2 linked regions of the Egicoccus sp. AB-alg2 genome follow. The protein of the gene in region 2 interacts with the protein of the main gene of each other region in a pairwise test. Links are inferred from orthologs where the notes say so. Each region holds a gene or a part of one and is shown on either strand. Other genes may lie near its edges.

The links. The genes of interacting proteins can lie anywhere in the genome.
Region 1: the proteins of ftsZ (region 2) and ACERM0_RS11650 interact in binary tests that used the Escherichia coli proteins (3 or more experiments, as listed by UniProt). The link is inferred for Egicoccus sp. AB-alg2 from one-to-one orthologs.

The regions. Positions count from the first base shown.
Region 1 is NZ_JBGUAX010000005.1:386,262-390,198, forward strand. What follows is about bases 757-3,717. They hold ACERM0_RS11650 (rod shape-determining protein), read right to left. Parts: upstream 2,773-3,717; coding sequence 1,741-2,772; downstream 757-1,740. Other genes in these bases: mreC (rod shape-determining protein MreC), read right to left, coding at 757-1,731; ACERM0_RS11655 (RadC family protein), read right to left, coding at 2,989-3,468; ndk (nucleoside-diphosphate kinase), read right to left, coding at 3,658-3,717. Outside these bases: rod shape-determining protein MreD, read right to left, coding at 218-733; more of mreC, read right to left, coding at 730-756; more of ndk, read right to left, coding at 3,718-3,937. UniProt on the Escherichia coli protein: Forms membrane-associated dynamic filaments that are essential for cell shape determination. Acts by regulating cell wall synthesis and cell elongation, and thus cell shape.
Region 2 is NZ_JBGUAX010000001.1:384,838-388,931, reverse strand. What follows is about bases 663-3,630. They hold ftsZ (cell division protein FtsZ), read left to right. Parts: upstream 663-1,545; coding sequence 1,546-2,715; downstream 2,716-3,630. Other genes in these bases: ACERM0_RS01830 (YggS family pyridoxal phosphate-dependent enzyme), read left to right, coding at 3,489-3,630; ACERM0_RS01835 (polyphenol oxidase family protein), read left to right, coding at 2,728-3,483; ACERM0_RS01845 (UbiA family prenyltransferase), read right to left, coding at 663-1,038. In the rest of the region: ACERM0_RS01850 (geranylgeranyl reductase family protein), read right to left, coding at 1-208; more of ACERM0_RS01845, read right to left, coding at 205-662; more of ACERM0_RS01830, read left to right, coding at 3,631-4,094. UniProt on the Escherichia coli protein: Essential cell division protein that forms a contractile ring structure (Z ring) at the future cell division site. The regulation of the ring assembly controls the timing and the location of cell division.

The sequences.
Region 1 (3,937 bases), on a different replicon or contig from region 2:
CGGCCTTCACGGAGATTTCACGGCGCGGCCGGTGACGGTTCGCCCCCACGTGCCGAACGCTGCGCCTGGCTGAACGCCACCGGGTACACGGACCGCGGCCGGTGACGGGCCCGCGTGTCCATTCCCGCCATCGGCGACACCGACCGCGGCCGGTGACGGTTCGAATCGACCATGCGCGCGGAAGAGTGCACACCCAGGTAAGGAACCGGCCGCAGAATCAATCGAGCACGCCGGGGCCGCTCAAAGGGAAACGGTCGGACAGGCGGCGCACCGCGCCGAGGACGATGGGGGCGAGCAGGGTGTTGTAGAGCGCGACGGCGACGGAGGCCTGGGCGAGCATCAGCGGGGTGGTGCGGTCCTCGCCGAGCAGGAGCGCGACGACCCCGTAGGCGGCGGTGCCGAGCAGTCCGGAGAGGAACGCGAGGATGACCGGTGCGGTGATGGACTCGGGCGCCAGGTAGGGGCGGGCGAGGCCGACGGTGAAGCCGATGGCGGTGTAGACCAGTGCGGCGAGCCCGACGGGTGATTCGCTGACCAGCAGGTCGGTGAGCAGGCCGGCGGCGAAGCCGACGCGCAGCCCGGCCAGCGGGCCGTCGCGCAGGCCGACCGCGAGCGTCACGAGCAGCAGCAGGTCGGGCCGGAAGCCGGCCAGCGTGAAGAACGGGAACAGGGCGGTCTGCAGGACCGCGGCGGTGACGAGGAGCAGTCCTACGACCAGGACGCGCAGGATCACGTGCCGTCCTCGTCGTCGGCCTGGGCCTCCGCGTCGTCACCGTCGGACCCGTCGGACCCGTCGGCGTCCGGGTCCGCCTCGTCGTCGTCTTCGTCGCCCTCGTCCTGTTCCGCGGTGGGCGGGCCGGGTGGCGGGGTGAACTCCGGGTCGGGTGACAGTTCGAACGGCGGCAGTTCGACGACGGGCTCGCTGGTGACGACCAGCACGTGGTGGATGCGGGTGAAGTCCACGAACGGCTGGATCTGGACGTCGAGGACGAGCCCGGCGGTCACCTCACCGACGGAGGCCACGCTGCCGATGGGGATGCCGCCGGGGAACGCGCCGGACTGGTATGCGGAGGTGACGATCTCGTCGCCGACCTCGATCTGCGCCTCCGGGTCGAACGGCTGGAACAGCATCGGGTCACCCCCGCGGCCGATGACCGTGCCGGTCTCGCCGTTGGCGGCGTGGCGGGCCGGCGCACCGAAGTTGGGGTCGATGGCCAGCAGCACCCGGGCGGCGTTGCGTTCGACCTGGATGACGCGCCCGACCAGACCGTCGCCGTTGACGACCGGCATGTCGCGTTCGACGCCGTCGTCGGTCCCGACGTCGATGACGACCGTCCACTCGAAGCCGGTCGGGCCGAGCGCGACCACGCGCGCGGCGACGGCCTCGACGCCGGTCCCCTCGCGCATGCCCAGCAGCTCGCGCAGTTCCTCGTTCTCGCGCTCGACGTCGGCGACCGAACGCCGCCGTTCGCGCAGCTCGTCGACCTGGGCGCGCAGCCGCTCGTTCTCCGAGCGGGCACGGAAGAGGTCGGCGACCGAGCCGGCAGCGTCCCCGACCGGGCGCACGAGCGTGACCAGCCCGTCCTGGATCGGGCGGAGCACGGCCGTCAGCCCGCCCCGCAGGCGGTCGAGCGGGCCGTCGTCACCCGAGCGGAAGTCGACGGTGACGAGCACCAGCGACAGCAGGACGAGGACGACGAGCAGCGCACGCGCACGTCGACGCTGGAACACCGGCGCGGATCAGTGACGCGAGGAGGAGATCAGCACCTTCTTGAGGGCTTCGAACTCCTCGAGGCACTTGCCCGAGCCGATCGCGACCGAGGAGAGCGGGTTCTCCGTGATGTGGATGGGCATGCCGGTCTCGTGCTTGAGGCGCTCGTCGAGGCCCCGCAGCAGCCCACCACCGCCGGTGAGGACGATGCCCTTGTCCATGATGTCGGCGGCCAGCTCCGGCGGCGTCTTGTCGAGGGTGTTCTTCACCGCGTCGATGACGGCGTTGACGGGCTCCTCGATCGCCTTCCGGATCTCGTCGGCGGACACGATGATCGTCTTCGGCAGGCCGGAGACGAGGTCGCGGCCCCGGATCTCCGCATGCGGCTCGTCGGCCAGCGGGAACGCCGAGCCGATCGCCATCTTGATCTCCTCGGCGGTGCGCTCGCCGAGCATCAGCGAGTACTCCTTCTTGATGTAGGAGATGATCGCGTCGTCGAGCTCGTCACCGCCGATGCGGATCGACTGGCTGGTCACGATGCCGCCGAGGGAGATGACCGCCACCTCGGTGGTGCCACCGCCGATGTCGACGACCATGTTGCCGGCCGGCTCGTGGACCGGCAGGCCCGAGCCGATGGCCGCGGCCATCGGCTCCTCGATGATGTAGGCGGCGCGGGCGCCGGCCTGGATGGTGGCCTCCTCGACCGCGCGCTGCTCGACCCCGGTGATGCCGGACGGGACGCAGACGACGACGCGCGGCTTCGCCAGGAACCGGCGCTTGTGCACCGCCTGGATGAAGTAGCGCAGCATCTTCTCGGTCACGTCGAAGTCGGCGATGACGCCGTCCTTCAGGGGCCGGATCGCCATGATGTGGCCCGGCGTGCGGCCGATCATGCGCTTGGCCTCGGCGCCCACGGCCAGGATCGCACCGTTCTTGGTGTTGATCGCCACCACGGAGGGCTCGTTGAGCACGATGCCACGACCCCGGACGTAGACCAGGGTGTTGGCGGTGCCGAGGTCCACGGCCATGTCGCGACCGAGGAACTGGAAGGTGTTGCCGATGTTCGCAGCCACGGGGAGACCTGCCGGGCTCGGGGGATCAGGGGGATGCGACGGCCGCTGACGCCGACGGCGAGCGGGAGCCGTGTGCCACTCCGAGACGCACGCACCGAGCGTACGCCCCGCGGGCCGCGAGGATGCTAACACCTGCCGGCAGGACCCGCGTCCCGGTGACGGCGCCGCGCGCGTCCCGTCCGTCCGGGCCGCGCCGGGAACCCGTCAGATCGTGCCCCTGCGGGCGAGGCTGACCCAGTCCGGCCCACCGACGACGAGGTGGTCGAGCAGCTGCACCCCGACCAGTTCGCCGGCGCGCGCCAGCCGCCGGGTCACCGCCTGGTCGTCCCGGGACGGCTCCGGGTCGCCCGACGGGTGGTTGTGGGCGAGCACCAGTGCCGACGCGTTGGCGAGCAGGGCATCGCGGAAGACGTCCCTGGGCGACATGAACGTGTGGTCGACGGAGCCGATGCTGATGGTCGACACCCGCAGGACGCGGTGCTTGGTGTCGAGGAACGCGGCGACGCAGCGTTCGCGGTCGCGGAAGGCGACGCGTGGCACCAGCAGGTCGGCGGCGGTCTCCGGACTGGTGACCGCGATGCGCTGACGGTCGCCCGGGACGAACGGGTCGGGCCCGCACGCGAGGCAGGGCGCCAGTTCCCCGACCCGTCCGTCCGGCGCACCCACGGCCCATGTCGTACTCATCCGTTCCCCCGTCGTGGTCGGCGTCGCGTGGCGGGCGGCAGCCTGCCGCACGGCGTGCGCGACGGCGGATCGGGCACGCGCGGCGCTGGGGAAAACGGCGATGCGTGCATCCGGACCTGCCGCTCGGGCGTGTCAGGATGCACGCATCGGGGTCGGGGCCCGGCGCCGCGAGCGCCGGCCCGGCCGGCCTCAGAAGCGGTCGGGGAAGAAGATGCCCAGCTCGCGCTTGGCGCTGTCGACGCTGTCGGAACCGTGGACGATGTTCTCGCCGATCACGGTGGCGAAGTCGCCACGGATGCTGCCCGGCGTGGCCTCGAGCGGGTTGGTCGCGCCCATCAGCGTGCGCATCCCGGCGATGGCGCCCTCGCCGGCGACGCACATGGCGACCAGCGGGCCGGACGTGATGAAGTCGACGAGCTCGCCGAAGAAGGGCTTGTCGGTGTGCTCGGCGTAGTGCTCCTCGGCGGTC
Region 2 (4,094 bases):
CATGACCGTCGACGATCCCCGTGACGCCGGCGTCCTCGAGGAGGTCGATGACCTGCGGGGCGATGCCGTCGCCGCACGGCTTGTCGCGCGGGAACTCGGCGCGGTCGAGCAGCGCCACCCGGAGCGAGGGGTCCACGCGCAGCGCGCCGATCGCGGTGGCGGATCCGGCTGGTCCGCTGCCCACCACCGCCAGGTCCCAGGCCGTCATGCGGCCACCATCGCGAGCAGCGCGACGTCGACCAGCGCGATCGTGACCGCGGCGTAGAACGGCGCCTTGCCGTTGCCGAACCGCGCGACGGCAGCGAGCGCGACCACGAGGGCAAGGACCGCCCATACCCAGGTCGGCGGCGCGCCGGCGGGGCCGAGGACCGCGACCACCGAGGCGAGCACCAGCAACGCCGTGGCGACGTTGCGACTCCGGGCGGCACCCCATCGGTGTGGGAGCCCGCGCACGCCCGTGGCGGCGTCGTCGTCGAAGTCCGGCAGCGCATTGAGGAAGTGGGCGGCGACGCCGAGCATGGCGGCCGCGACGACCATCCACGTCGGTGGCCAGTGGGGCGGGCGATTCGCCAGGCTGGCGATGGCGGGGAGCGAGCCGAACGCCACGGCGTACGGGAGCCACGACCAGGCCGTCGCCTTGAAGTAGAGGTTGTACGGGTGCGCGAAGGCGACGAGGACCACCAGGTGGGTCGCCCCGCTGCGCCAACCCGCGAGCAGGGACAGCACCACACAGGCGGCAGCCGCGACGACCAGGCAGCGTCGCACGAAGGAGGGCGTCAGCTCACCGTTCGCCAGCGGTTTGTCCGCTCGGCCGGCCGCGCGGTCCCGGTCGACGTCGACGAGGTCGTTGCCCCAGCCGACGGTCAGCTGGCCGGTGAACACGGCCAAGACCACGAGGGCGGCCTGGCGGCCGGGCAGGCCGAGGGCGAGGGCCAACAGCGCCACGATGGTCGTGACCGCGACCGACGGTCCGACGTGCGCGGCACGGAGCAGCGGGACCGCGACCGTGGGGCGGGCTGCTCCAGCGCCGGTGGTCACCGCGCGGTCCTCACGGCTTCTCCTGTCTCGGGACGACCCTCCGACACCGTGCCGACGTCCGGAGAAGTGGGGAAGGGCCAGATGACCGGAGCGGGCCCCCTCCAGCACACCATGGGCGGGCGCGTCGGACCACCGTGAGGGATGGCCGCCCGTACGGACGATCGTGTGGCACGGGAAGGGCTCAGAGGGGCCCAACGTCGTGCAGCTCCTGACCGACGAGTTCCCGGCGTGCGGTTGCCGAGCGGTGAACGGGCGGCGACCGCGACGACGGCTCGCCGCGGTGCCGGTTGCTTGCTCGGGTCGGGCACGGGCGTTACGGTCACCCGCCACCAGAGGTTGACATAAGTTTAGACCTCTACTTGAGGTCGAGGCTTGACCCGTTCGCATGGTGCGCGAGCCCCGTGCGGGCGGGCCCGGCCTCGACCCGCCGCTGGACCGCCCGGTCCGGCGTGTCCGCAGGTGGTGTGCGCGAGCGCGCCGCCCGGTCGAGAACCGCAGGAGGAGCCCATGGGGGCGAACCCGTCGAACTACCTCGCCGTGATCAAGGTCGTCGGTATCGGCGGCGGCGGCGTCAACGCCGTCAACCGCATGATCGACGCCGGTTTGCGTGGCGTGGAGTTCATCGCGATCAACACCGACGCCCAGGCGCTCCTGATGTCCGATGCGGACGTCAAGCTCGACATCGGGCGCGAGTTGACCCGCGGGCTGGGCGCCGGTGCCGACCCGTCGGTCGGCCGCCAGGCCGCCGAGGACCACAAGGACGAGATCACCGAGGTGCTCAAGGGCGCCGACATGGTCTTCGTCACCGCCGGCGAGGGCGGCGGCACCGGCACGGGTGCGGCGCCGCTCGTCGCCCAGGTCGCCAAGGAACTCGGGGCGCTGACGATCGGCGTGGTGACACGCCCGTTCGCCTTCGAGGGGCGCAAGCGCTCCCTGCAGGCCGAGGACGGCATCTCCAAGCTCAAGGAAGAGGTCGACACCCTCATCGTCATCCCCAACGACCGGTTGCTGCAGATCGCCGACGGGCAGACCTCGGTGGTGCAGGCGTTCGGGCTGGCCGACGAGGTCCTGCTGCAGGGTGTCCAGGGCATCACCGACCTGATCACCACGCCGGGGCTGATCAACCTCGACTTCGCCGACGTGCGCACCGTCATGAAGGACGCCGGCAGCGCCCTGATGGGGATCGGCAAGGCGCGCGGCGACGCCCGTTCGCTCGAGGCCGCCCAGCTGGCGATCAGCTCGCCGCTGCTCGAGGCCTCCATCGACGGGGCCCGCGGCGTGCTGCTGATGCTCGCCGGCGGCAGCGACCTCGGCCTGTTCGAGGTCAACGAGGCGGCCGACGTGATCACCAAGGCCGCCCACCCCGAGGCCAACATCATCTTCGGTGCCGTGATCGACGACTCCCTCGGCGACGAGGTGAAGGTCACCGTCATCGCGGCCGGGTTCGACAAGTACGACGCCCCGGCCCACTTGGCCGGCAGCGTCGCCGCCAGCGCCGACACGACGAGCCGGATCGCGGCCGCTCCGGCCGCGGCGCCGGTCGCAGCCGACGATGACGACGACGAGCCCGACGAGGTCTTCCGTCCCGCGCCCGCGCCCGCCGAGGAGCGTCCGGCGCTGGTGGTCCAGGACGGCGAGGACGATGACGACCTCGACGTCCCGTCCTTCCTGCGCTGACCCACCGCCGAGGTGCCCGTGCTCGTCCTCGACGTCGACCTGGCCGACGGCGTCGGTGCATGGTTCACCGGCCGCGACCGGACCGGGTCTCCACCCGGGGTCGGCGCGGCCGGCAACCTCTCGCACCGACGGCCGCACCAGCCGGCCGTGCTCGCGCGCACGCGCGCCGAGGTCGGCCGGCGGACCGGTCGCGCCCCCGCGACCTGGCACACCATGCACCAGGTCCACGGCGCGCGGGTGGGCGTCGTCGACGACACCGTGCCGCCGGGTGCCGAACTGCGGGGCGTCGACGCGCTGGTGACGCGCCTGACGGACCGCACCCTCGCCGTCTCCGTCGCCGACTGCGTGCCCGTCCTGCTGGCCGGTGCGACCACCGTCGCGGCCGTACACGCCGGACGCCGCGGCGTGCAGACCGGGGTCGTGACCGCCGCGCTGGACGCCATGGCGGGTCTCGGCGACGACGTGGCCGGCATCCGGGCCGCGATCGGGCCGGCCATCGGCGGCTGCTGCTACGAGGTGCCAGCCGACCTGCACACCGAGGTGGTCGCCGAGCATCCCGCCGCTGACGCGCGTACCACCTGGGGGACGCACGCCCTGGACCTGGCCGCCGCCGTGCACACGACGTTGGAGAAGGCGGGCGTCGGCGGCGTGCAGCGACTCGCCACCTGCACGCGCTGCGACCCGGACGCCCGCTGGTTCAGCCACCGGGCGGATCCGACCACCGGGCGACAGTTCGGCCTCGTGGTGCGCGAACGGGCCACCGCGTGACCGGGATGCCCTTCGCCGACGTGGAGGCCCGCGCCGCGCGGGTGCGCTCGCGCCTGGCGGCCGCCGCCACGGCCGCCGGCCGCAAGCCAGCCGACGTCCGCCTCATCGGCGTGACGAAGACGCATCCACCCGAGGTCGCGCGGGCCGCCGTGGCCGCCGGCGTGACGGAACTCGGCGAGAACCGCGTCCAGGAACTGCTGGCCAAGCTGCCGCTGGTGCCCTCGGCGCGGTGGCACCTGATCGGCTACCTGCAGCGCAACAAGGTCAAGGACGTCGTCGGGCACGCCGTCCTCGTCCACACCCTCGACCGCCGCTCCCTGGCCGACGCGCTCTCGCGCCGGGCGGCCGCCGCCGGGGTCGTGCAGCGCGTGCTGGTGCAGGTGAACGTCGGGGAGGATCCCGCCAAGCACGGCTGCCAGGTGGACGAGGCCCTTGACCTGGTCGCCTACGCTCGCGACCTGCCTCACCTGGCGATCGAGGGGCTGATGACCATCCCGCCGCTCCCGGCGGCGGGCGAAGATGCGTCGGCGGCCGCCAGGCCACACTTCGCCACGTTGCGCCGCTTGCGCGACGAAGCACGAGCACGTTTCCCGGAGGTGGTGCACCTCTCC